2 linked regions of the Bdellovibrio bacteriovorus genome follow. The protein of the gene in region 1 binds, or shares a complex with, the protein of each later gene. Links are inferred from orthologs where the notes say so. Each region holds a gene or a part of one and is shown in the gene's direction. Other genes may lie near its edges.

Region 1 (9,253 bases):
TGCACGAGCTGTCGCCTGGCTTCACGATGATAGAGTTCACGGTAAAGCGGCGATCGGCACCGAAAGTGTCGCGGAAAGACTGAACGAAAACTTCGGGTTTATCCTCATCTTCAAGAGGCTTCAATTCTCCAGAGTAAACTTGTTGAGAAGAATCTCCACCAATGCTGCGCTCATCTTCATCCGAAATAATGATATAAGCCACAGCAGAATCAGGACGATAACAACCATTGTTGCCTGAATAGCGAAGGTCCCCGTTATAAACGTGGCGCCACATAGCTTTAATAGCACGTTCGTCGTCAGAACCAACCCAACCGGCATTAATGTAGTTAATTGTGTTAGAGAAGATTTGCGAAAGATTCGATGTTCCTCTTTGCAAAACCATTCCTAAAGAAGTGGAAGCCGTCGAAGAGCTTTGCCAGTAAATCGAAGCACCCCAAGCCGTTTGCGTGGAAGAAACGGGAAGAGCACGAGTCACCGTCGCACACATCTGCCAATCAATATTGGAATTCTGAAGCTTGGTTACGAAGGGGGCTAAATTCGCCGCAAGCTTTTGGTTATCAGGAAGCATTGAGTTTGAATCATCGACAACAAGAACGATATCCAACTTGTTATCGCGGGCGCTGACGGTATTTGTATAATTTACTTCGCGGATCGAGCCGCCAGGAACGGGGCCGGGATCGACATTGCTATCATCCACATCTCCCGCTGACTTTGAAGAAAATTGCACAGGTCCACAAGCGGTCAATGACAGCACCGCCGTCAAAGAGGCCCACACCAACCCCTTAGATAATTTGAGCAACATATCCCACGCTCCCCTTTGTTGCATAATAACACACCATTTTTTGTGTACCAAAGCAGGGCGGAGTCCAGGTCCTGGTTTGATACGATTGTGACCTAAGTCTCGTTGTGAGACGGACCTTCGGCAGTTTAGAATTTAATTAATGTTCGGCGGGGAGGCCTAGTGAGTTTCTGGTTCTTACTACAAGTGCTTGTGAATTTAATTCTATTAGCAGGTGTTGTTGGTTTGTGGGTTCGTTTAAACCGTCCTCCTAAAGATGATCCAAGACTCAGTAAAGGCTTGCAGCTTTTGCAAAGCAAAATCGCCGTATTGGAAGACCTTTCAGACAGAACTGAAACTCAGGTTAATCAGTTAACGGCTTTGTTGGAACAGAAAGTAAAAGACATTCAAACCAAAATTCAGGCTTCTGATAAACAGCTTGCGAAAATCGAACAGAGCATGCAAAAAAGTTTGGAAGTCGCAAAGATCTTCCAAGATCGTATTCCTCACAACGAAATCTTAGAACGCAAAAACACGATTAAATACGTTAAAGCTGCTCGTTTAGCGCATCAGGGTCACAGCATCGATGATATCGCTTCTCAAGTGCCAGAACTTTCTCGCGGGGAAATTGAATTCATTGCGAACGTGAACCGTGATCAATTGATGTTCTGTGAAGACAGTTTACCGGAATGGGCGCAAGGCGAAGCCGATATGCACGATTCAGCATCGGATTTGAGTGACGTGGATAACATGTCCTTCATGGCGCCATTGCAAAGAGATTCGGCGCATGACATGAGCACTGTATTTGAAGTTCCCAAAACCGACAATGAAGCACTTAAAAAATTAGGCGAAGCTTTTAAAGCGGCTTGCATTGAAGTGGAAGAAAAAGAAACAGCGGCGCAACAAACCGCCAACAATGTTTCAGCTCTATTCAATGTCACTCAGAATATCGCGCAAACTTTCTTAAGCGAAAAACCGACGCCGGTGGCTCCGACAGCGGCTCCGAAGGCGCAGACCTTAGCAACGACGGCTCCAACATCTGCTCAGGGAAAAAAAGACAACGTGATTCGTCCCGTTGAATTCCGTCGCTTAGATATGACGAAAGATTTAGGATAAAACTTTGGCTTCACGGAGCTTTATAAAATCTTTGCAGAAAGGTCAGATTCTTCAGGCGATTGTGGAAGAAGTGACTTCTTCCAAGGAAGCTCTGTGCAACTTTCAAGGTGATCTTTTGCTCGTGGGTAACCACACCGGTCTGCCGCTAAAAAACGGCGACCCCATCAAATTACAAGTCATCAGCACTCAGCCTTTGCAATTTCAAATATTCGACGCCAAGAATATGCGATTTCAACGAGTCGTTTAATATTTCTAGGGCTGCTGACATCCCTCCCTTATCCTGAAAGAACAGGAAGAGAGGTGCGTATGGTTACAAAGATTGAAAAAACAATCTCCCTTAAAGCTCCGCGCGAAGATATTTGGCGGGCCCTTACCAAGAAGAATGAACTCTCTCAATGGTGGAATGAAGGTGTGATCCTTCAGCCTGATATCGGTGGTATCTTTCAAGAGCCCTGGATTGATAGCGAAGGTCAAAAACACCTGGCGTCGGGACGTGTTGTTTATTCCCGCGAAAACCACGATATTGTTTTTACCTGGCATGAACACGAATGGCGCCCGGAATGGGAAACTGAATGTATGCTGAAGATCGAAGACAAAGGCGAAGAGCGGACGGTGACCTTACAACATTATGGTTGGGAACACTTTCCCGATGCACAACGCGAATCCTTACAGAAAGAATTCGACGTCGTGTGGGATATCCATCTTAAAGATTTAAAAAAATATATCGAATCAGGTCCTCATTAAGAGGACCTTTCTTTAGAAGCAGTTATAGCGCGGAGCTTTGCCGGATTCTTCGATAGAAGCGCAAGCCACGTGGCCTCGGCGAACGGTCACATCGTCAAACTGCTCTTCTGATTTCGGAGAAAATGACAGATAGAGCTCTTCGGCGATCTCACCAGTAATGCCGCCTTCTGAGCTCATGCAATAGACTTGTTTATTCTTATGAAGCGCACAAGACACATTCGCCGAAACTAGAAGAACCCCATCGCCGGCATTTTGTGGAGACTCCATAGTTGCTAAGAATCCAAAAAGCAATCCGCCCTTAGCGGGATCTGTTATTTTCAGTTCGGCATGGGCTTGAAGAGTCAGGACCAGGGTCGCGATAGTAAGTACGATCTTTTTCATAAAAAACTCCTTATTTATAAATGTTCATGTGGTTTCTATAGCTACACCCGTGCCATTCAGGGGGCTGTTTGCGAAATTTTCCAAAACACCTTTCAGTGTCAGAAGCTTAGACAGTCTTGAAAATAGCGCTCCAAGAATGTCATTATGAAAAGGCGATGTGATGGAACAGTTTTTCCAGTCATCAAGAATATTTGCGGCATGATTTCGAAAAGTTCTGCATACTTTTATTAAGAGGTTCTTATGAACGCGTTAAGGTATTGGATGGCAGGGGTTTTGGTGAGTTTGTCTTGCTCGATGGCGTCGGCCGCCACTCCGGCATTGTGCGGTGGTCTTCAGTTACCCAAAGAGGCTTATAAGGCCTGCTTGAAAAGCCAGCTCCCTTTAGATGGTTTGTATGCTTGTGCGAAAAGCTTTAATCGCAATGATGTGATCGCCCAGTGTGTTTCCAGCAATCAACCGACGGATGTCATTTATACCTGTGGGCAGATCAATCATATTGAAACCCAAAAGAAATGCCTTGCGGGAAATAAAACTTCCGAACAGCTCGTGAAATGCATGATCTCTAATAACAACATCAAACGATTAGATTCTTGTGTTGGGAATTCATCCGCAAAATCAGTGAGTCCTGAGGGCCAGCACTAATAAAAAAAGCGCTGCTTTGTGGGCAGCGCTTTTAAATTCTTTTTAAAATTTTAAAACTACTTCGAACTTTCTTTGATGAACAAAGTCAGATAGTGGCGAACCATGTATTCCAGTTTCACAGGCAAACCTTGGTACATCCACACAAGCTCGCCGAATGCACCCCATTTCGCTTCAACAATATGCTCGTCCATAACGTTCGTCGCTGTTTGTTGAGCTTCTGTAGAACCCGGAGTTGGAATGTAGTTCGTTCCAATAAAATTGAAACGAATGCTGATTTGTCCCGGCGCTTTTAAAGAGAAGATCATTTTAAAGCCGTTACGGAACAGCATGAAGTCGGCGTGAGTTTTCGCGATACCGTAAATTTTGATACGACCCAAAGCCGAAGGTTTCAACTCGTTGAATGAAGTGGAGGCGTCAACAAATTCAGTTTTTAGCTCTAGCAGGAATTGAATGCTTTCGTTGATCAGAATTTTTTCTGAATCAAATCCGAAGCTCATATCCACGAGGCCAGACTCTTCCATTTGTTGTTCAGCTTTCACAAGTTCTTTAATCCAGCTGATTTTTTCCATGAACCCTCCCGGTTGACAGCATAACGCAGCATCCTCGCCGCTAGTTGTCGATTACTTTAATAATTTCGAGGGCCTGGGTCTTTGTCAAGACTGGTAAGTTTGGCTCGGCGCGAAAGGGGGACTCCCATCGCCCGAGGAGGGGGATCCTTTGTGGGCGATGGGGCTTTTCAGCACTCATTAGTAAGACGCTGAAGAGCCTAAAGAGGGTTAAAACCCAGTGATCTGAAGGGCGCTTCCGATGACTCCCTCAGAACCGGCGGGGGTGTTGAAAGCCACGTAATATCCGACGACTAAGCTCACGGGGATGACGTAGCCCAAAGTGGTTTCTAATTTAAGTTCCACCCCCGAACTCCAATACCAACGTTTCATGTCGGTAGTTTCATAGACGGAGCGAACATCGTTCACAAAAAGTCCATCCGCAGCGGCACCATCGGCAATAACGGCTGCTGAAAGACGACGCAAGAAAAGAGGATCCGTTCCTGAACCGCGATAAAAATCCATCACGGGCAAGCGGTATTCTGCATTCACTACCGCCAGGTTTTTTCCGAACAGCTGACCTCGTTTGTAACCGCGCAAAATATATTGGGGCAGAGGACTGTCTGGAACGAAGACCAAAGGCTCCGTCGCGACACCGTAAACCGCAGAAACTCGATCTGGCGTGTACACACCATTCGTTCGTAACATCAAGGCGTGATGTTTCGGCAAATAGTGAGACAGATAAATTTCTCCACCGGCTAAAAACTGCGTGTGGCTTAAGTATCCATCTTGAGCGATGTAATCATAAGCTCCCAGGTAAGCGCCGCCGCCACTTTCCGGAGAAATCTGCGCGCCCGCTTTTGAATAGTTCGCGTGACTCAACATCGCATAGGGGCCGGTGCGTTTGGTGTTTGTATTTACGGTTTCGCGTTCAAGATATTGCCAGCCGATTTGCAAATTCGTGTATTTTGAAACCCAGAACATACTTGGTAAGACTGCGGCGGCAAGACCGTAGTCATTCAGCTCATTAGATACAGTGCCTAAGTAAGAACTGCGTTTGTAAGCCAAAGCCGTCCAGGGAAGAGCCGTGGTTTGATTCAAATAAGTTCCCACAAGACTTCCACGGTTAAGCCCCGTGTCCCACGACCCAATGAGTGTATAGCTGTGTTTTTTCAGGGGATCAAAACCCGAAGTCTGCGCTGTCAGGATGATGCCGGTTTCGCTGGAAGAACCTGACACAAAAGGCATCCAGTACTGAGGCCACAGGTAACCATAAGGAGAATAATCTTCAAGCGTTGATTGGTTTAAAGCGGCACGAGCCTCTTCGATCTTTTTTTCATCAGGTTTTACTTCAGGATAACGATCCGCCATCAAACCTTTGATTTCGGGAAGTTCGGAAGGCGCATTTCTCCACTCTTCCGACTTGATTGCGACAACCTTGGGGCCTTGGGATGTCATATGAGTCGCAAAAATATCTTTACTGAGAGGATCAAAATCGGCTGTAAAAAATGCCGTCAACGTATTTGAAACCGGGCGCGCTTTTTTAAGATCATTGTCGGCAAGATAAAGATTCAAAACACCACTTTGCCCGGAAGTGAAAAGCAGACCCTCAGGTGTTTTCTTTGCGAAACGAATATTTTTATATTCCGGGAATAGAAGCTCTGATTTTTGCGACGACAGAGAATAGCTATAAAGATGTTCTGACCCATCCACTTTGCGCAAAGAGAATAAAAGAAGATCCTGATTCCAGAACAGGGGATAAGAGATTCTTTCTTGCAGTTCCGGAGAGTAAACAATCTCTTCTTTCCAAGTGCCTTGAGTGTCTTTTAAAATTCCTAAGTGAGTTTTCCCACCATCTAATTTTACAAAGACAATGGCTAAGCCATCGGGGGCGACGGAAGGCTCTCTTCCCCGAAGTTTCTGTGTCAGGCGTGTGGTTTTTTTGTGAACCAGATCGTAAACATGCAAATCAGAAAAACGCTCGATGCGATTCACATAGTCGATCTTGTCATAGACGATTTTTTCCGAATTCGGAAACCAACTGACTCTTTGGATACTGCCGGTAGGAGGTCCATCTCGCGGAGAGGCCGGTTCAAATTCCTGATTGAATTTTTCAACCGTATCCGAGCTTTGTGCATCCAAAAAGCTTTGTGAATCGTTCGCGCGAGTGATGATTTTCACGGAACGGGAGCTGGCATCGTCTTCAGTCACAACCGCCAGGTGTTTTCCATCCGGGGAAATAGACGGGGCGGTCACAGAGACAAAATTATTTTTCGGAATTACGACTTGAGTGATTTTGCCTTCGCGAATGGTTTTTAGCTGTGTCTGCGCGCGAATGACGACTTCATCCAGCATCTGATTGTATTGGGCCGTGTAGTTCATTCCTAAAATTTCTTTGGCCGGAGTTTCGATGAAATAAGGAACCCGGCCCCCTTGGCGCTCGTTCAGGTCTTTGGCGACGTGAAGACCGTGCTCAGTGAACATCTGACTCCACATAAGGGAGCCAAACAAATAAGCTCGCATGCCTTCGGGCCAAGTGGGAATGTACTCGTTGGCTTCGGCAATGTCGTAAGAGTAAAAAGTTTTGTCTTCGACCATCGCGCGAATCGTCGCATCTTGATAAAAGGATCGCAGGCGGCCGTGGTTTCCTAAGCGCGTTTCCATTTCAACCGCCACGCCTTCCTTCCACCATGTTGGCAAAAGAATATTCGGTGCGATGATATTTCCAAAAACGAAACGCAAAGGTTTCATGATTCCATTGGCGGGTTCAAAATTGAGAATGTGAGTGTATTCATGGGCAAGAAGTTCAAAGGCCCAGTCACCCGTGTCAGCCAAGCTCTCTTCCGGGCCCGGCAAAACGGGGTAAGCCATAATGTGAGGGTAGGGAATGCGAGTGGCATATCCATTTGTGACGTCAGTTTTATCGTTTATAATAACGATGGTTTTTTCGGGCAGAGAGTGAAAATAAGAGCGGAGTTCGGCGTAGGCTTTTTCCAGTTTTTCGGCGTAAAGAAGACCAAGGTCCTGCTGCTTGGCATTAAAGATGATTTCAAAATGAGGAGTCTTCAGAGTCTTCCACTTTAATTCAGGCGGAACCTCAAGTTGTGCGAACGCTGAGAGAGGAAAAAGAAAAATGAAAGAGAACCAAAGATGTAAAACACGCCGTCTGTGCATAAAGTCTCTTAGCCGTACAGCAACACAATATCATTTAGGAAATCTAAGGTTTGACAATGAGCCGCTATAAATTAAAGTTTTTATCTAATGATAACTATTGGATCTTCATAGGAGGACATCATGTTTCGTAAATTAGCTCTTGGTCTTGTTGCCTGCGCGGTTGTTGCTGGTTGTAAAGGAAAACAAACTCAATCGGATCAATCCATTGAAACTTTGCCTGCAGGCGGCCAATCTACTGCCATTGACTCATCACCACTTAGTTATGATCCAATGGGTTCTGACTCTGGAAAAATTGCGGGTCTAGAAACTGTTCACTTCGGTTACGATAAATCGAGCTTGGATGCGGCTTCTAAAAAAGTGATCGCTTCTAACGTTGAGTGGATGAAATCAAACCCAGGCGTGAAAGTTCAAATCGAAGGTCACTGTGACAACCGCGGTACTATCGAGTACAATGTGGCTCTAGGTGAAAGACGCGCTAACGCAGTGAAAGCTTATATGGTAAGCTTGGGTATTGCTGGCGATCGTTTGAGCGTTATCAGCTACGGTAAAGAAAAACCACTTGATATGGGTGACACTGAAGCAGCTTGGGCGAAAAACCGCCGTGCGAACTTTGTTCCTGCTCAGTAATTTAAGTTAAGAAAGGTGTGCAGTGAGACTACAGAGACTTTTCATCGGAGTTCTACTTTTTACGGTGATTGTCAGCTGTCAAACAGTCCCTGCACCCGTTGAGGATTATTCCCTCGCAAGAGCTGCACTAGATGCGGCTCGTTCTGTTCAAGCGGCCCGCCATTCCCCAGGTTATTGGCATCAAGCTGAAGAAGCTTATCGCAAAGGCCGTATCTATTTTGAAGATCGTGATTATTCGAAAGCTAAAGAACAATTTGTGCGCGCACGTGTTTCTGCAGAAAAAGCAGAAAACTCAGCACGATTGATTCGTCAAAGAACAGGAGATGTTCTATGAAGAAAATCCTAGTGGCTCTTGTTGCCACTCCTCTATTTCTGACTGGTTGTTTGAAAACGCGTAACGAAGTTCGTGAAACTGAACAACGCCAAGTCATGCAGCAACAAGTAACGACACTGCAAAGAAGCAATGCGGATGTTTCAAACCGCTTTGCCGACATCGAAGAACAAATGAGAAGTCTGAATGGCCGTGTGGACGTGGTTGAAAACCGTGTCGGCCAAGGAAACTCGGGCATAGAAAATGCCGTTAGAAACACACAACAACAAAATCAAGACTTAAACCAAAAAGTCACGCTTCTTCAAGAGGCTCTGACGAAAATGGAAAAAGACATTTACACTTTGAATGCTGAAATCCAATCATTGAAGGCCGAACGAGTTGCTGGCCAGGCAGAAAGATCTGCGAAGCAAGCCAAGAAAAATGTTTATGAAGTCGGTGAAGAATTCTTCAATAAAAAAGACTGGAAACAGGCTATCTTAAACTACCAAAAATACCGTGACGACAATCCGAAAGGGTCTAAGTTCGCGGATGCGACTTATAAAATCGGTGTGTCCTTCCAAGAGTTGGGCATGAAAGATGAAGCAAAAACTTTTTACGACGAAGTGGTCAGCAAGTTTCCTAAATCAGATGAAGCTCGTCGTTCTAAAACTCGCTTGAAGGGTTTAAAAAAATAAATTCGTGATTGAACGTGTATTAGCCATTGAAACCAGCTGTGATGACACTTCCGTAGCGATCGTAGATCGCAGTGGTTGGGTGCACTCTGTTGTCGCGGCTTCTCAAGATTTAGAACACGAAATCTATGGCGGTATCGTTCCTGAAATCGCGGCTAGAAATCACTCCATCGCTCTGATTCCCTTGATTGAAGAGGCTTTTAAAAAAGCCGGAATGACTTGGAAAGACGTGCAGGGAATTGCC
Region 2 (15,833 bases), 430 kb from region 1 along the record:
TAATCAAGAAGTCTTTGATAGTGCGTGACCATCACGATCGCGTTGTCTTTGCGACGAAGTTTGTTCACACCTTCAGAAACAATGCGAAGAGCATCAATATCAAGACCTGAATCTGTTTCATCAAGAAGAGCCAAACGCGGAGATAAAACCGCCATTTGCAGAATTTCATTTTTCTTCTTTTCACCGCCAGAGAAACCGGTGTTTACAGGGCGATCCAAGTACTCGGGCTTCATACCAACAAGCTTTAATTTCTGAACTAGGAATTCACGGAACTCCCCTTCAGGCATTGGCTCAGAACCTTGATGTTGCAAGATCGAATTAAAAGACGTGTGCAAGAACGTAAAGTTTGAAACGCCTGGAACTTCGATAGGATATTGGAACGCCAAGAAGATACCTTCTTTCGCTCTTTCGTCTGGCTCAAGTTCCAAAAGGTTTTTCATTTGGAAGTTCACTTCATACTTCACTTCTCCGCCAGTCACTTCATATGCAGGGTGACCCGCAAGAACTTTAGATAAAGTCGATTTACCAGAGCCGTTGGGTCCCATGATCGCATGAACTTCACCTGGCTTGATTGTCAGGTTCAAGCCTTTAAGAATTTCTTTTTCTTCAACACGTGCGTGGAGGTTTTTAATTTCTAACATAACTCTTACCTTTACGTCGCGGGATTAACCCACGCTATTTTCCAATTTCATTTCAATCAACTTCACGGCTTCTACGGCAAATTCTAGAGGCAATTCTTTAAAGACCTCTTTACAGAAACCGTTAACGAGCATCGAAATTGTTTTTTCCATATCCAAACCACGAGATTGCAAATAGAAGATCTGATCTTCACTAATACGTGAAGTCGTCGCTTCGTGCTCAATCATGGCAGACTTATTTTTCACTTCAATATAAGGATAAGTGCTGGCACTGCACTTATCGCCCACAAGCATCGAATCACACTGAGAATAATTTCGCGCGTTTTCTGCTGAAGGCATGATTTTTACTTGGCCACGGTAAGCATTTGAAGACTTATCCGTTGAAATACCTTTAGAGATGATCGTGCTCTTTGTATTCTTACCGATGTGGATCATCTTCGTGCCGGTATCGGCTTGCATCAGATCATGAGTCAAAGCCACAGAATAGAAAGCACCTTCAGAATAATCGCCTTGCAAGATACAAGAAGGATATTTCCAAGTGATCGCAGAGCCTGACTCCACTTGAGTCCAAGAAATTTTTGAACGTTTGCCGGCCGCTTTTCCACGCTTCGTTACGAAGTTGTAGATACCACCGCGGCCTTCTTTATCACCCGTATACCAGTTTTGAACTGTCGAATACTTAATCTCTGCATCGTCCAAAGCTACCAATTCAACAACAGCGGCATGCAATTGGTTTTCGTCACGTTGAGGCGCCGTACAGCCCTCAAGATAATTCACGTAACCACCTTCATCGCAAACCAAAAGAGTTCTTTCAAACTGACCGGTGTCTTTCGCATTGATACGGAAGTAAGTGGAAAGATCAATCGGACAACGAACACCTTTAGGGATGTAGCAGAACGAACCATCTGTAAAAACAGCTGCGTTCAAAGCCGCATAGTAGTTGTCAGTGTAGGGAACAACCGAACCCAAATATTTTTTAACGAGCTCTGGGTGCTTTTGCACAGCTTCAGAAATAGAGCAGAAGATAACTCCGGCTTTATCCAAAACTTCTGTGTGTGTTGTGCCGACAGAGACAGAGTCAAAAACTACGTCAACGGCAATACCAGAAATACGCTTTTGCTCTGACAAAGGGATGCCCAGCTTTTCAAACGTCTTGATCAACTCGGGATCTAAATCGTCCAAAGATTTTGGTTTGTCGGCTTCCGCCTGTTTTTTCGGAGCGGAATAGTAACGAATATCCTGGAAATCAATCTTTGGATAAGAAACATGCGCCCATGTGGGCTCAACCATTGTTAACCAATGACGATAAGCCTTCAGGCGATATTCTAACATCCATTCAGGTTCATTTTTCTTTTGCGAGATCAAACGAATGATGTCTTCGTTCAAACCTTTTTGAACGTCGTCGGTTTCGATATCTGTCGTAAAACCGTATTTGTATTCGTAAGACTCAAGAGGGTTGTTGGAGGATTTATTGTCCATGAGCCTCTGCCTCCGCTGACTTTTTGCCAGCTAATGATGATTTATCCACAAGCAGCTCTTTCAAACTCAGGCTTCGATAGAATTCCGTGAGACGATGATTAAGTTGAGTGATGGGGGAAACGATGTTGCAAGTTCCTTGAATTTCACAAGGAGCCTCTTTGTGAAGGCATTTCACCAAAGCCGTTGGGCCTTCGATGATTTCCACAAGATCGTGGATAGAGACTTTAGAAAGATCCTTCGTGATTTGATAACCACCGTTAGCACCATATTCGGCGCGAAGAATTCCTTTTTGTGCCATTTGTTGCATAACTCGAGCTGTCGCATCAAAAGGCGTATTAAAAGAATCGGAAACTTCTTTCGCGGACGTCAATTCGCCAGGAATCTTTTTACTCATGTGCTTTAAAGCCATGAGGGCGTATTCGAGTTTGCGGTTGATCTTGTTCATGATTCGTTCTCTGCTCTTTTTGAGCTGCTTTCAGTGGGCATCTAAATGTGCGTCCACAGTAGGGCTATGACCCCGTTTCTAAACGAAAGTGAAATGAAAAACAAGGGTAAATACGCCTAATTTTAACGTATTTAAGACTGTGACAGAAAAGAATCATCGAGTTTTGGAAAAATTTGCTGATTTCAATGCCTTAGGGTGCTATACGAAGGTCCTATGAGAATCTTTTTCATTACCATTTGCAGCCTTGCCGTCGTCGGTATTCTTATTTTGTCCGCCCGTATTTGGGGATTGGGCCAACACTATAAAGCCTATGAGCACGCCTTCTTTTCGGGCCCGGCTCCGCTCATCATCGTAAAGGCGGACACACTCGAAAAAGCGCAAGAGGCTGTGAAAACCAAGTCTGACGTCGTTCTTTGGTTGGATGTGCGCTTTTCCCGCGAAAAGACGCCTTTTATTTTGCCCGCTTCTCGCGATGTTGAATTCCTGGATATGAAACGCAAGCTGCAAGAGGAAAATCCCTCAACACCTATCATGATTGGTGGAAAGCTGAATGAATATCCATGGGAGCAAATCAACGAGTTCTATAAAACCACCCCGGCCCTCAAAGAATACTACGAACAGTTTCCGCAAACTCGTTTCATCCTGAATGTCGTAGATAACGTAGCAGACGCTCATACGACGCTAGTTAGTACGATCCAAGATTTAAAACCCAACGAGCGAACTCTTATTCAAAGTGACGCCTTGATCATTATGAAAACGATCAAAGAGATCAAGCCAGAGTGGGTGTATGGAACGAGCACTCCGGATCTTATGCGTATGCTGACATTTGATTCGATGTGGATTCTTCCATCGACGCAATTTGCTGGAGATGTTTTCATCGCACCATTTACTTTGATGAAACGCCCCGCATTCAATGACGACATCATTGAAGAAATGCGTCGTCGCAAAAAAAGAATTTTCTTGGGTCCTATTCAAAGTGAATCTCAATTTGCTGAAGCGAGTCGCTACAAGGCAGATGGTTTGATCACGGACAATTTACCACAATTACTTCATCTTCTCGGCCAAGGTCCTGCTCAATAGGTTGAACTCAGGACCATTTGGACATATCTTTTTACCTTAGGGATCGATGCGTCCCATATCGGAGGTCAAGATATGTCCGCTTTATTTGTTAACGTGGCTCAGGCCGCACCCTCTGTGTCAGTGAACACAAGCTCCATGGATGCGATTTTTCAAGCTAGCCCTGTCGTCCAATTAACTCTTCTTATCCTTATTCTGCTTTCCGTGTTTTGCTGGGCCATCGGATTTACGAAATATCAAACGTTTAAGAAGATGACTAACTCGGACGAGCTTTTCTTAAGCAAATTCTGGAAAGTGAATTCTCTGGATACTCTTTATGAAGACATCGACCAGTACAACGACTCTTCAATCGCGCGTGTGTTTAAAGCGGCATACCTTGAAATGAAAAAGATCTCTGAATCGCCTTTGCTAGCGAAAACAGAGGGCGATAAGCCAATTCTTTCAGGCATCGACAATCTTCAACGTGTACTTAATAAGGCTTCTGAAAACGAAATTTCTAAATTGGAATCTCGCTTAACTGTTCTAGCGACAACAGGAAGTACAGGTCCTTTCATCGGTCTTTTCGGAACGGTTTGGGGGATCATGGGTTCTTTCCATAAAATCGGTCAAACTGGTACAGCAAGCCTTGCAGTTGTTGCTCCTGGTATCTCGGAAGCATTGATTGCAACAGCGATCGGTCTTGCGGCGGCGATTCCAGCCGTTGTTTTGTATAACAATTTTATTTCTCGCATTCGCAAACAAGAAATCGCTTTGAATAACTTCAATGCGGACTTCTTGAACATCGTTAAACGCAACTTCTTCCAAGGAAACTAATCGTGGGAATGGGTAATGGTGGCGGAAAATCAAAAAGCCGCGCAACATTAAGTGAGATCAACGTGACGCCGTTAGTGGACGTCATGTTGGTGCTTCTCATTATGTTCATGGTGACGACTCCGCTGATGCAACAGGGAATCGAAGTGGATCTTCCGAAGACCTCTTCCTCGGGAGTGGAGTTGAACGAAGAGCCTTTTGTTTTGGTGATTGGACCGGATCAAAAGATGACCGTGGCAAAAACGAAAATTGCCATGAACGAGCTTCGTCCAAAATTAAAAGCCATCTTTGAAAATAAAAAGAACAAACAAGTTTATATCCAAGCAGACCGCAAAGTAGATTACGGCTTCGTCGCGGAAGCCATGGCGGAAGTACGTGCTGCAGGGATCTTTAACATCGGCCTTATCACGGTTCCAAAAGATCAGTGAACTACTTAGAAGAAGAAAAACAGCAAGATGACCAACTCTCTCGCGGCATAGGGATCTCTATTGCTCTGCACGCGGCTATTATTTCAGTGTTCACACTGAAGGCTGTTTTCTTTACGCCCGAGCCTATTGATTTTTCTCAAGCGGTCCGAGTTGATATGGTGGGACTTCCGGATAAGGTAGAACCTAAAACTTTGCCTGCGCCCGCGAAAGAAGAGGCCAAGGCCGCTTTGCCAGAAAAGAATCAGGCCGAGGAAAAAACTGTGGAAAAACCACCTGAAAAAGTGGTTGAAAAGAAAACTCCGCCAAAGCCAGAGCCCGCAAAACCTGTTGCTAAAAAAGAAGACGGCGTAAATCTTGAAAAAGTAAAATCGCAACAGCAAAGTGCGCTGGAAAAACTAAAAGCCATGGCGGCCCTAGATAAAATCAAGAATGATGTCGCTGAAGAAAAGCGAAAGGCCGCAGCCGGTGCGGGAAAATCTGATTCCGGTGCGCAAAAAATCAAAGGCAATGTGTTGTCACCGGGAACTTCGTTGACCGGACTCACAAAACTTCAACATGACACATACGCCTCTGACTTAGATAAACATATCAAAAACAATTGGGCCCTTCCCGAGTGGTTGGCGAAGCGAGACTTCAAAGCCCAAGCCGTAGTGTTCATTGATTCACGTGGCAACATTTTGGGAAGAAAAATTGTTAAAAGCAGTGGAAATCCCAGTTACGATGAGGAAGTATTACAAACTATTGATAAGTCGGCTCCCTTCCCTGCGCCGCCAGAGAAGTTTTTAGCCATCGTATCCGTAGATGGAATTCTGATTGGATTCCCAGAATAGGAGATCACACATGATGAAGCAGCTCTTAGCCTTGCTCCTTGTACTAAGTATTTGTCCTTTGTTCGCTCAAGCTCAATCGAGCGGTATCTATATTAAACTTGGTGAAGCTCGTACAAAGAAAAGTCTTTTGGCTTTGCCCGCTCTGCAATATTTTGGCTCTCCTTCATCGGGTTCCAAAAATCAATCTGTCGGTGTAGAGATCTTTAATACCATCACTAATGATCTGACAGTGTCGGCCTATTTCCAGTTCATCAGCCAAAGCGCTTTCCTTGAAGACACTAGCAAAACGGGTTTGATGCCCGCACCGGGTTCTCCAAATGGATTTAAGTTTCAAAGCTGGTCAGCTATTGGGGCCGACTTCTTGATTCGCGCAGGATATTCTATTGTAGGCAATGAACTCACTTTAGAAACTTACCTTTACCACGTCCCTCGTGCGAACTTGATCGCAGGCAAAAAGTATAAAGGGCCGGTTTCGAGCGCACGTCGTATTGCTCATACATTCTCTAACGACGTTCTTAAAGCTTTAACTGGTAAAGAAGGCCCTTTCCTTTCAAAAGTTGTGGCGTCTTCAGATCGCGCCGGCGCGCAAACAAAAGAGATTTTTGTGATGGACTGGGATGGCGCGAATATGGATCAGGTTTCCAGCCATCGCAGTATTTCAATTTCTCCGGCGTGGTCTCCTGACGGAAAGAAAATCGCTTACACTTCTTACGTGAAACGTGTTGGTGCTAAATTCAGAAACGCAGACATGCTTCTATTAGACTTGGCTTCGGGCCGTCGCTCTTTAATTTCTTATCGCCAAGGGATTAATTCAGGAGCGGCGTTTTCGCCAGACAATCGTCACATTTATTTGACGATCTCTCAGGGAAACAATCCTGATATCTACAAAATGACTTTGGATGGAACTTTGGTGGGTAAAATCACTAACGGTCCTTCGGGAGCAATGAACGTAGAACCCACTCTGTCTAATGACGGAAAACTTGCGTTTTCTTCAGATCGCGCCGGTCGTCCGATGATTTACACAGCCAATGGCGATGGTTCGGCGGTGAAACGTATCACTTTCGCGGGTGTGTTTAACTCTTCGCCAAGTTGGTCTCCAGACGGATCAAAAATCGCGTTCGCGGGTCAAAGTGAAGATCACTTCGACATCTTCGTGATGAATGCAGATGGCACTGGAATGATTCGTCTGACTTCCGCAAAACAGCCCAACGGAAAATGGGCTAGCAATGAAGATCCTTCGTTCTCTCCGGATGGTCGCTTTGTCATGTACACAAGCAACCGCACTGGAAAAAATCAGATCTATATTTCCACAGTCGACGGAACTGAAGAGCGTCGCGTGACGACAGACAACTACAACTACTACAAGCCGAAGTGGTCTAAAAACCTTGAGTAATCTTCCTTTAGAGGAACAACTTAGAAAAGAGCGAAACGAGATCTGGTCTCGCTTCGCTCTGGCTTCAAAAAATAACTCTGAATCCGCCCCCAAAATCTGTCTTGAGTGGAGTCACTCTGCAGATAGTCTTCTAAAAATCGCATTTCAACATTGTTTTTCAGGACAGAAAATAGCCCTCTTTGCCCTGGGCAAGTTGGGTTCGTTAGAATTGAATCTAAGCTCTGACGTAGATGTTTTGCTGGTTGCTGAAACCGGGAATGATGTTTCGCTTTCGTCTCTTCGTAAATTTCAAAAGCTTCTGACGGAAAGAACTTTCCAGGGATTTGTATTTCGCGTGGATTTTGATTTACGGCCCGGCGGAAAGCAGGGTCCGCTCATTCCCACGTTAGATCAATTCAAAGACTATTACGGCAACTACGGTGAAACTTGGGAAAGATTGGCATTTGTCCGTCTGCGACCCATCTGTGGTGATAGCGATGTTGAAAGGGAAGTCCTTTCTTTTTCGAAAAAGTTTTCATTTCGCAAGCACTTGGACTTTACACTTCTAGAAGACTTAAAAACTTTGCGCTCCAAAATTCAAAGTCACTATTGGGCCAGAACGACAGCGGATGTGATTGATTTGAAGCTCGGTGTCGGCGGCATCCGAGACGTCGAACTTTTTGCCCATGCTTTGCAAGTCATTCACGGAGGCAAAGATCCTGACCTGCAAGTGCGCGGAACCACGGAAGCGCTGAATCTTCTCAGTCAAAAGCAGCTTTTGCCTTCGGATGAAGCGGAGTTCTTGAAGTCGCACTATTGGAATTTACGAAGTATCGAAAACTATGTTCAAGCGCTTAACGATGAACAGACACATTTGATCAATACACAAGACGAACACCCAGAGTTCATCACGCAGTCACTAAAAAGCCTCCCCTCGCAGATGAAACGCTGTGATCAAATCGTGAAAGGACTTCTTGGTGAAGCTCCTTCGGATCTTTCTTTAGAACAAGAGTTAAAAAAGCTCGGCCTTCCGGAAAATCAAATTCAAGAACTTTGGCAGGAAATTCTGGGCCAAGAAGTTCTTTCGCGAAATAAAAATCGCGACGAGCTTGCCCGTAAAGCGTTTTTAGCAGCCTTCTTAGAAACCTTGCGTGAACAAAAAGGGGACATCCATCGTGGGCTTTTGCTTTTAAAAGATTTTATTCATGGTACACGTGCGAAAGCTTCCTTCTTTTCGATGCTTTTGCGAGAAAAGGAATTATTGCAAGAGCTGGCTTGGCTTTTTGGTCATTCGCCCTATCTATCACGCATTCTTTGCAATCGGCCAGAACTACTAGACAGTTTCGTGTATCGCATGCAGGACAAACTTTCAGAAGATCTTGGATCTTTATTGGAAGAACTTGCGGAAAAAAAGCTTCTTTCGGAAGTCATCAATGGAAGTCAGTATCTCGAAGACAAAAATCTGCCTGTATTGGTTAAGAATCTGACGTCAACTGCGGATCTCGTTGTTGAAAATCTGTTGCGCGCTTTGAAGCGCGATCACCCTTCTGCCATTCAAGTTTTGGCTTTAGGGAAATGGGGCGGAGAAGAATTAGGTTTTAGATCAGATCTAGATTTTCTTTTCGTCGTTCCTGATGAACCCACGGAAAATGATTTTAAAGTCGCTAAAAGATTTATCACCCGGCTGACTGAACCGCATCGCGGAGGAAATATCTATTCTATAGATATGCGTCTTCGTCCTTCTGGAAAAGCAGGTCCCATCGTAATTCCTCGCAAAGATTTAGAAGATTATCTGTCGAAAGAAGCCTCGGCTTGGGAGCGACAGGCTTATTTAAAGGCGCGCTTTATTGCGAACGACGAAGTGTCTCCTTTGCAATCCTATATCCATCGTGGCCTCACAGATGCGGATCTTTTGGAGCTTGAAAAAATCCGCACGCAACTTTTAGTGCCTTCTGCATCGAACTTGAAATACAGCGAAGGCGGTTTGGTGGACGTAGAACTTGCGGCGCAAGCCTTTGTCCTTTTTCACAAAATCACTCCGAAAAATTCAGGCACGGCAAGTTTTCTTGCGGCCATGGGTGAGCAAGGATCTGTTCTTCAGCAGAATTACGATCGATTGCGTCAAATTGAACAAATGCTTCAACTTGTTGCGTCAGAATCTCTCGTGGAACTGCATGCAAATCACGAGTCCTTTCAAGCGCTTGCCTTAGCGCTCCAAATTTCTCCTGATGAATTACAACTGGAAGTTTCTCGTCTGATCAACGGGAATATTACACTCCTGAAGGCACTTGACCCTCGCAGGCAGCCTCACTAATAGTGAGAGAGTTGGACAAAAGTCAGGGAGTAAAAATGTCGAAGAATATCGATATTAAAAAGGTATTTTGGATTTACCTATTTGCATTCTTGTTAGCGGCTTTCAGTTTCCGCGCAGACGCAAAGACCGACGCAAAAACGACGAAGAAGGGAAATAAGGAAATGTTCGCACTATTTGAAACAACTAAAGGGAACTTTAAAGTTAAGCTTTTGAGCGATAAAGCGCCTAAGACAGTTGAAAACTTCGTAGGTTTGGCTGAAGGCACGAAAGAATGGACTGATCCTAAAACTGGCAGCAAAGTAAAAAAGCCATTTTATGACGGTTTGGTATTCCACCGTGTTATCAAAGATTTCATGATTCAAGGTGGTTGCCCACTTGGAACTGGAACTGGCGGCCCAGGTTACCGTTTTGAAGACGAGTTCACTCCTGGCCAACAAAAACACGATAAACCAGGCATCCTTTCTATGGCGAACGCGGGTCCAAATACAAACGGATCACAGTTCTTCGTAACAACTGTTCCAACTCCTTGGTTGGATGGCCGTCACACAGTGTTCGGTGAGGTTGTTGAAGGTATGGACGTAGTTCACTCTATCGAGAACTCTAAAACGGGTCCGATGGACCGCCCAGTTGAAGCTGTTGTGATCAAACACGTTAAGATCGTAAAATAGTTTCGAATTGATTTAAAAACTAAAAAGCCCGATGGAAACATCGGGCTTTTTTTATTTCTTCTTAGGACAAAATTGTTCAGAACGAACCCAGAACGCCGGTGTACACATATCGTCCTGCCACACATTTTCTTTGTTGGTGGTGTAGCCATAATACCAAACAAGTCTGTCATCTTGAGACTTCAGATTCAGCACATTGGGCATTTTGTAAGGAGTGCTGCCGTTGATCGCATAACACCAGCCGTAGGCACGCATTTCAGAGTTAGAAACAATTTCTAACGAATCCAACCCCGTCGGCGTATTGATGATAGAGTTCATGCCTTCGGGCCCGCCGATATAAGGAATTTTGTTCGCATCGAAAATTGCGACCGTGATGTCCCCAACCGACTTATTTAAATCGACATCGACTTTGCCGTGATGAACGGGCTTGTCGTCGCAAGGACCATAGACCTCCCAAGTAATGGCTTGAGAGTATGAAGAAGCTGATAAAATAAGAGCGAATAGAGTCTTTTTCATGGGGCCCTATCTATCAATTAAATAGAGCCCTGGCATCTTATTTCTAAGAATTTTGTTTGCGGACTTCTTCCATGTCGATTTCTTTTGATTTTTCTACAACCTGTTCGAGGATTTCTTCGGGTAAAGCACCTGGCTGCACAAAAATAATATCGCCCTCTTTAATAACTGCCAGAGTAGGAATTGACTTAATCTCAAACTGCGAAGCCAGCTCCAGCTCAGCATCTGTGTCTACTTTTGCAAACACCACATCGGGATGCTTTAAGGCAACGGCCTCGAAGATAGGCGCAAAACGACGGCAAGGCCCACACCAGGTTGCCCAAAAATCTATGATCACAAGTTGGTTGTTCTCGACAGTTTCTTTGATGTTGTCTTTCGTCATTACCATTACAGCCATCGTGAATATCCTCCTTAGGCGTTGGTCCATGAATGCTTTTGCACCTACTAAAAGCTTTGATGTTAAAACTTAAATACGCAACGATTTAATAAAACTTATGGAGGATTCACGGATGAAAAAGTTAATTTTGTCGTTCATCGTTTTATTTGGAGCTAATGCTTGGGCCGCTGGCGATGCTGGTTGTGGTTTGGGCAGCATGGTAATTTCTAAAAACACAAAACTTCTGCAACTTTTTGCAATGACGACGAATAATACGACTTTGACTCAACCTTTCGGTATTACTTCAGGTACTTCCGGTTGCAACGCTCACGGTTTGGTTATGGCTGAAAAAGAAGTTCAATACTTCGTGGAAGTGAATCAAGAAGATCTTTCTCGCGAGATGGCGCAAGGTCATGGTGAAAAATTAGCGACTTTGGCGCAAATGAAAGGCTGCCATAATGAAGCTTCTCAAAAAGCTTTTGGCTCTTTCACGCAAAGCTCTTATGAAAGAATCATCCCTGCTGCAAACACAACAGCTTCAGACCTAGTGCAAAATTTAAACAGAGAACTTGCGACACAGAGTGATCTAAATACAATGTGTCATGGTTCGTAATTTCCTTTTTTGTCTTTTTCTTATCGCCCCACTTTTTACGTGGGGCTTTTCTTTAGATAAAGTCTCTGCCTATCAAAAACAAGCTATCGAACGCGAGATGTGGAAAGATCCTCAGTGGATTCGTTTGGGTCATTATCGCAAGACTTGGCTTGGTGATTTTAAGTCTCCTCTGTTAGGAAACTTCTTTCTTTCTTCACAAGGTTCTGTGAGTCCGCGTGAAGAACTATTAAAGACCATCGAGGTTCTTTTTTCTTCTGACGAGAGTGCTAAAAAGTATCAGTGTCATTACCTTGCGCGCACGTCATGGCTGAAAGGCGCGCTTAAGATGGATGCGCAAGATATCGTCGCCTGCCCCGAGCGCGATGCCTGGAAAAAGCAACTGGGTGCCACAGAATTATTTTTAGTCTTTGCTTCAAGTGATTTGAATAGTGCGGGTTCTAGCTTCGGTCACACTTTTCTTCGCCTGCATAACCCTAAAAATGTAAAGCAATTGGAACTTCTCGATTACGGAATCAACTATGCTGCGATGACCGGACCTGATGGTGGCGCACTTTACGCCTTGAAGGGGCTTTTTGGTTTTTATCCCGGAAATTATTCGATGCTTCCCTATTATCAGAAAATGCGCGAGTACACGAACCTCGAAGGAAGAAACCTTTGGGAGTATCGATTAAATCTTTCCTCCTCTGAAGTTTCGTTTTTAATCGATCATTTGCTTGAGCTTGAGGGCAGCTATGCTGATTATTATTTTTTAAGCGATAATTGCTCTCAGCAAATTTTGGAACTTATTGAAGTTGCAAAACCCCATTTAGATCTGTCGGGCCAGTTCCATGATGCGACGATCCCCCTGGACACCGTTAAAACATTGAACGATCACTGGTTGCTTTCCGATGAAAAACTGCGACTTTCACTTCAAACAGAGTGGCGAGCTCGTTACGCCGGATTAAATTTAGCTCAGAAAAACGCACTTAAGAAAATAGTGCGACACCAAGACACTTCTTCACTCGCAAGTTTAGACGTGAAAGAAAAAGCCGAAACTCTTGAGGCCTCTATCAGCTATCTAGCGGTAAAAGAATATCGAGAGGAAAAAGAATATAAAAATGAGAAATATGCTTTGTCGGTAACGCGTGCGCGACTGGGGCCCCAAACATCTCCTGTGCAGATTCCTCAACCGAGGTCACCTTTAAGCAGTCCTAATTCTGTGGCTTGGTATTTAGGATACGGTCAATTTGATCACGAAGACTTTTATCGCTTTAAGTTTCGCAGAGCTTTTCACGATCTTTTATCCGATGACAGTGGGCTTTCGCCATTTTCTCATTTAGAAATCTTGAGTTTTGATTTTCGCTATTTTTCAGAGAATCAAAATTTGGATCTTTATGAAGCCGTGCTTTTAAAATCTTTTTCAACGGCGCCGGTGACCACTTTGGATACTCCCGTTTCTTGGCGAGTTGAAGTTGGAACTATGCCAAAACTTGTCCCCTATTTTAACTTGGCGGCCGGATTTAGTTTTGATTTTTCTTTTCTTGAAGCCACTAGGATTTCATTGCTTGGCGTCTCTGAAAACTTAAATCTGACAGAGGTTGCTCAACCTTATTTAGGTCCGGAAATTTTACTAATGACAAAGACACCGGGAATGCGTGCTCTGGTCGGTACCAAGTATCTTTACAATACTTCTGAAGGCCGTGGCTTTTTTGAGAATAAGGCCGGTGTCTCTTTCGATGTTCTTAATTTCGAAATTCGTTTCGAAGGTCGCGTGAGGGATGAGCTCCCCGAATTTACCGCCTCTGTCATATTCTAGACACCAGGGTGCCTAGTTTCGTCCTGTCTCACAATGAGACGTGCCAAGCTCTTCTATATTTTATCTAAAGGGCCCAAAGCTTGCTTCTATCCAGTGTGAGACACAACCGTCTTCAAGGAGCAGCCATGAAATGGTTCCAAAAAACACTTACTGCGATCGCCACGTTCAATATGGTATTTTCGCCAGTTATTGCTTCGGCTGCCCCAGAGTGGACGGAAAAAGATAAGGCGCAATTAGCTCATTATCGCGATTACTTGGAACCACTCGGATACCGTCTGACATTAGATCCTAATGAAAAGAAAGCGCTAGTTTACGATAAGAATACTAATAAGTTAGCTATGGAAGTTCCTTTTGCTGAAGAAGGTGAACTTCGCAAGTACTCTCCAAAATCTTTAAATCATATGTTGATGGAAGAAATGGTGCGCGTAAAACAAGCTTCTAAAGCTTCTTGGTCGCACTCTGTAAGAAATCTTCCTGCTGAATCTGCGATCTTCTTCGTAGCGATGGGAGCTGTGGTTGCAGGTCAGCTTATTACGAACTATTCGCAAAATCCCATTGCGATGAAACAACACATTGAGCACTCCCTTTCGCCTATTGGTGTTTTTGGTTTCTTTACGTTCATGTATTCACAAGGTGTTACGGCCAATGTTCTTTCTATGTATATGAAAAATCCTAAGTTCCACCACATGATTCCTTACCTTGGAATGACGGTCGGAGCTTTCTTGCAAACTTACCTTTCTCAAGTGGCGTCTGATCCAAATGTTATGGCGTGTGCAAAAGTCATGATGGGTGGAAAGATTTCTGAGAAAGATCAAGCTAACGGCATTGATGCAGATCCGTGTTCTAAAGCCTATGAATACCTTGTTCTGAAAAAGAAACTTTGGGAGTTCGCACCAGGCATCGTTTCTATGTTGATCTCTTCAGGTCTTGCGGGTGTGGCTCAGTCGGTTCTTACTAAAACTGTATTGCGCATCACAGGTGTAGACATCGCTCTTTGGTTGGTTCCAGGCACAATGCACCTTAAAGGCATCCGTCTTCTTCTAGTAAAAGGTTTGCAAATCACGGCGTTCGTAGCTATCGACATGTGGCTGAACCGCATCGTGGTCTCAACATGGAAAAACATGTACGACGGTGCCGATTTCTACGACGTCAATGACCGCTTGAACGATAAAATGAATCTTATGAAGAAAAGCCGTTGGGCCGCTGACGACAAAGATCTTCAGGCAGAAATGAAAGACTTCCGTAAAAAGATGACAGACTGGCGTATGATGAATATGTCTGAGGTGTACGAGGCTCACTCGAACTGGTCAGAGGCTTTGCACCAAATGACATCTATGTTTAATACGAGCTATTCGTTCTATGATGCTTTTGTTTCTGAAGTAAGAAAAGCCCGGGACGAAAGTGCTCCCAATAAATTCCTGACTATGACTTATCCATTCAACGGTGTCGTCGCTAAAGGCCTTACGGACGACATGAAAGATACTTACTACCTAAAACCGCAAGTTTTAGAAGGTATGCAGTTGAAAACTATCAAAGAAGGTTTAGCAAATGCTGATGCTCTTCTTCAAAGCGAAGACGCGAAGTATTTATATCCGCCAGAAAAGAAAAAGATTACGGGCATTCTTGAAAAAATTCGCTCTACCGAAAGAGACGTTATCGGTGCTGGTCTTTCTGAACTTTACGAAGAAATCGGCATCGCTATGCAAAACATCTCTACATCTATGGTTTACCGCGATCTTCTTAGAAAGATCTATGGGTCTTTCGGTAAGCCTTACCCAATGATGGAGCCCGGTCGCGGTTGGGTGGAATCCTATGCAAATGCGCCGATGAATGAAGAAACTGTGAAAGGTGCGAAGTACTATCGCCAAGTGGGTCTTTTCATGACTCCAAAGGTAACTGACTATTTAGTCATGCAGATGCTGTGCGGACCTGATGTTGAAAATGGCGGTCAAGCTATTAAGAATTCTCGCGGATATCCATCGGTCTTCTTGCCACCGCAGATCGGAAATCCGGCAGATCAGTTTAATGCTTGCAATCACTTAGGCATGGCTCCACTTATGCCTAAAGATATCTATAAATATCCTCTTCAAACTGCTGACAGAAAAAAGCAGTACAAAGGCGCTATTGACTATCTTATCCACGAAACTCGTCCGTCAGTCATCGGCACTGCTGAAGAATCGGCATTCCAGAATTGGTGGAAAACAAGAACAGAAGCACAAATGCAAAAAGCATTTGAAGAGTATGGCAAAAGCTATGACGAAATCGTCGCTAAGATGGTGAAAGCCGTTTATTACCCAGGTCGTAAGTTCTTCAATGGTCGTCCTTTGGTAACGAATCCAGTGAAAACTTTGAAAATTTATTTCGATTCGACAACTCGCAGTCGCTATTTGGAAGGTGGTCCGGTTTACAACGGCGCCATGAATTCTGCATTCCAAGAAGAAAGAGTGTATCTTTCGATCTTGGGTGATTTGCTGCAAC

Evidence for each region.
Region 2: the proteins of pal (region 1) and AZI87_RS07755 are in contact, whole or in part, in a crystal structure (PDB 2HQS), measured with the Escherichia coli proteins. The link is inferred for Bdellovibrio bacteriovorus from one-to-one orthologs.

The regions. Positions count from the first base shown.
Region 1 is NZ_LUKD01000001.1:2,033,424-2,042,676, forward strand. Bases 6,561-9,253 are described here. They hold pal (peptidoglycan-associated lipoprotein Pal), read left to right. Parts: upstream 6,561-7,500; coding sequence 7,501-8,007; downstream 8,008-9,253. Other genes in these bases: AZI87_RS09775 (TolB family protein), read right to left, coding at 6,561-7,380; AZI87_RS09785 (DUF4398 domain-containing protein), read left to right, coding at 8,030-8,341; AZI87_RS09790 (tetratricopeptide repeat protein), read left to right, coding at 8,338-9,012; tsaD (tRNA (adenosine(37)-N6)-threonylcarbamoyltransferase complex transferase subunit TsaD), read left to right, coding at 9,020-9,253. Also shown: AZI87_RS09740 (hypothetical protein), read right to left, coding at 1-802; AZI87_RS09745 (DUF2802 domain-containing protein), read left to right, coding at 962-1,894; AZI87_RS09750 (hypothetical protein), read left to right, coding at 1,899-2,141; AZI87_RS09755 (SRPBCC family protein), read left to right, coding at 2,201-2,638; AZI87_RS09760 (hypothetical protein), read right to left, coding at 2,651-3,019; AZI87_RS09765 (hypothetical protein), read left to right, coding at 3,260-3,661; AZI87_RS09770 (hypothetical protein), read right to left, coding at 3,718-4,230; more of AZI87_RS09775, read right to left, coding at 4,438-6,560. UniProt on the Escherichia coli protein: Part of the Tol-Pal system, which plays a role in outer membrane invagination during cell division and is important for maintaining outer membrane integrity. The Tol-Pal system is also required for polar localization of chemoreceptors clusters.
Region 2 is NZ_LUKD01000001.1:1,598,964-1,614,796, reverse strand. Bases 5,101-7,908 are described here. They hold AZI87_RS07755 (PD40 domain-containing protein), read left to right. Parts: upstream 5,101-5,717; coding sequence 5,718-7,100; downstream 7,101-7,908. Other genes in these bases: AZI87_RS07750 (glutamine-synthetase adenylyltransferase), read left to right, coding at 7,093-7,908; AZI87_RS07760 (cell envelope integrity protein TolA), read left to right, coding at 5,101-5,707. Also shown: Fe-S cluster assembly ATPase SufC, read right to left, coding at 1-641; Fe-S cluster assembly protein SufB, read right to left, coding at 666-2,117; AZI87_RS07780 (RrF2 family transcriptional regulator), read right to left, coding at 2,107-2,562; AZI87_RS07775 (hypothetical protein), read left to right, coding at 2,776-3,642; protein TolQ, read left to right, coding at 3,715-4,452; AZI87_RS07765 (ExbD/TolR family protein), read left to right, coding at 4,461-4,877; more of AZI87_RS07760, read left to right, coding at 4,874-5,100; more of AZI87_RS07750, read left to right, coding at 7,909-9,393; AZI87_RS07745 (peptidylprolyl isomerase), read left to right, coding at 9,555-10,061; AZI87_RS07740 (hypothetical protein), read right to left, coding at 10,113-10,574; trxA (thioredoxin), read right to left, coding at 10,618-10,998; AZI87_RS07730 (DUF3015 family protein), read left to right, coding at 11,081-11,560; AZI87_RS07725 (Lnb N-terminal periplasmic domain-containing protein), read left to right, coding at 11,550-13,355; AZI87_RS07720 (hypothetical protein), read left to right, coding at 13,481-15,833. UniProt on the Escherichia coli protein: Part of the Tol-Pal system, which plays a role in outer membrane invagination during cell division and is important for maintaining outer membrane integrity.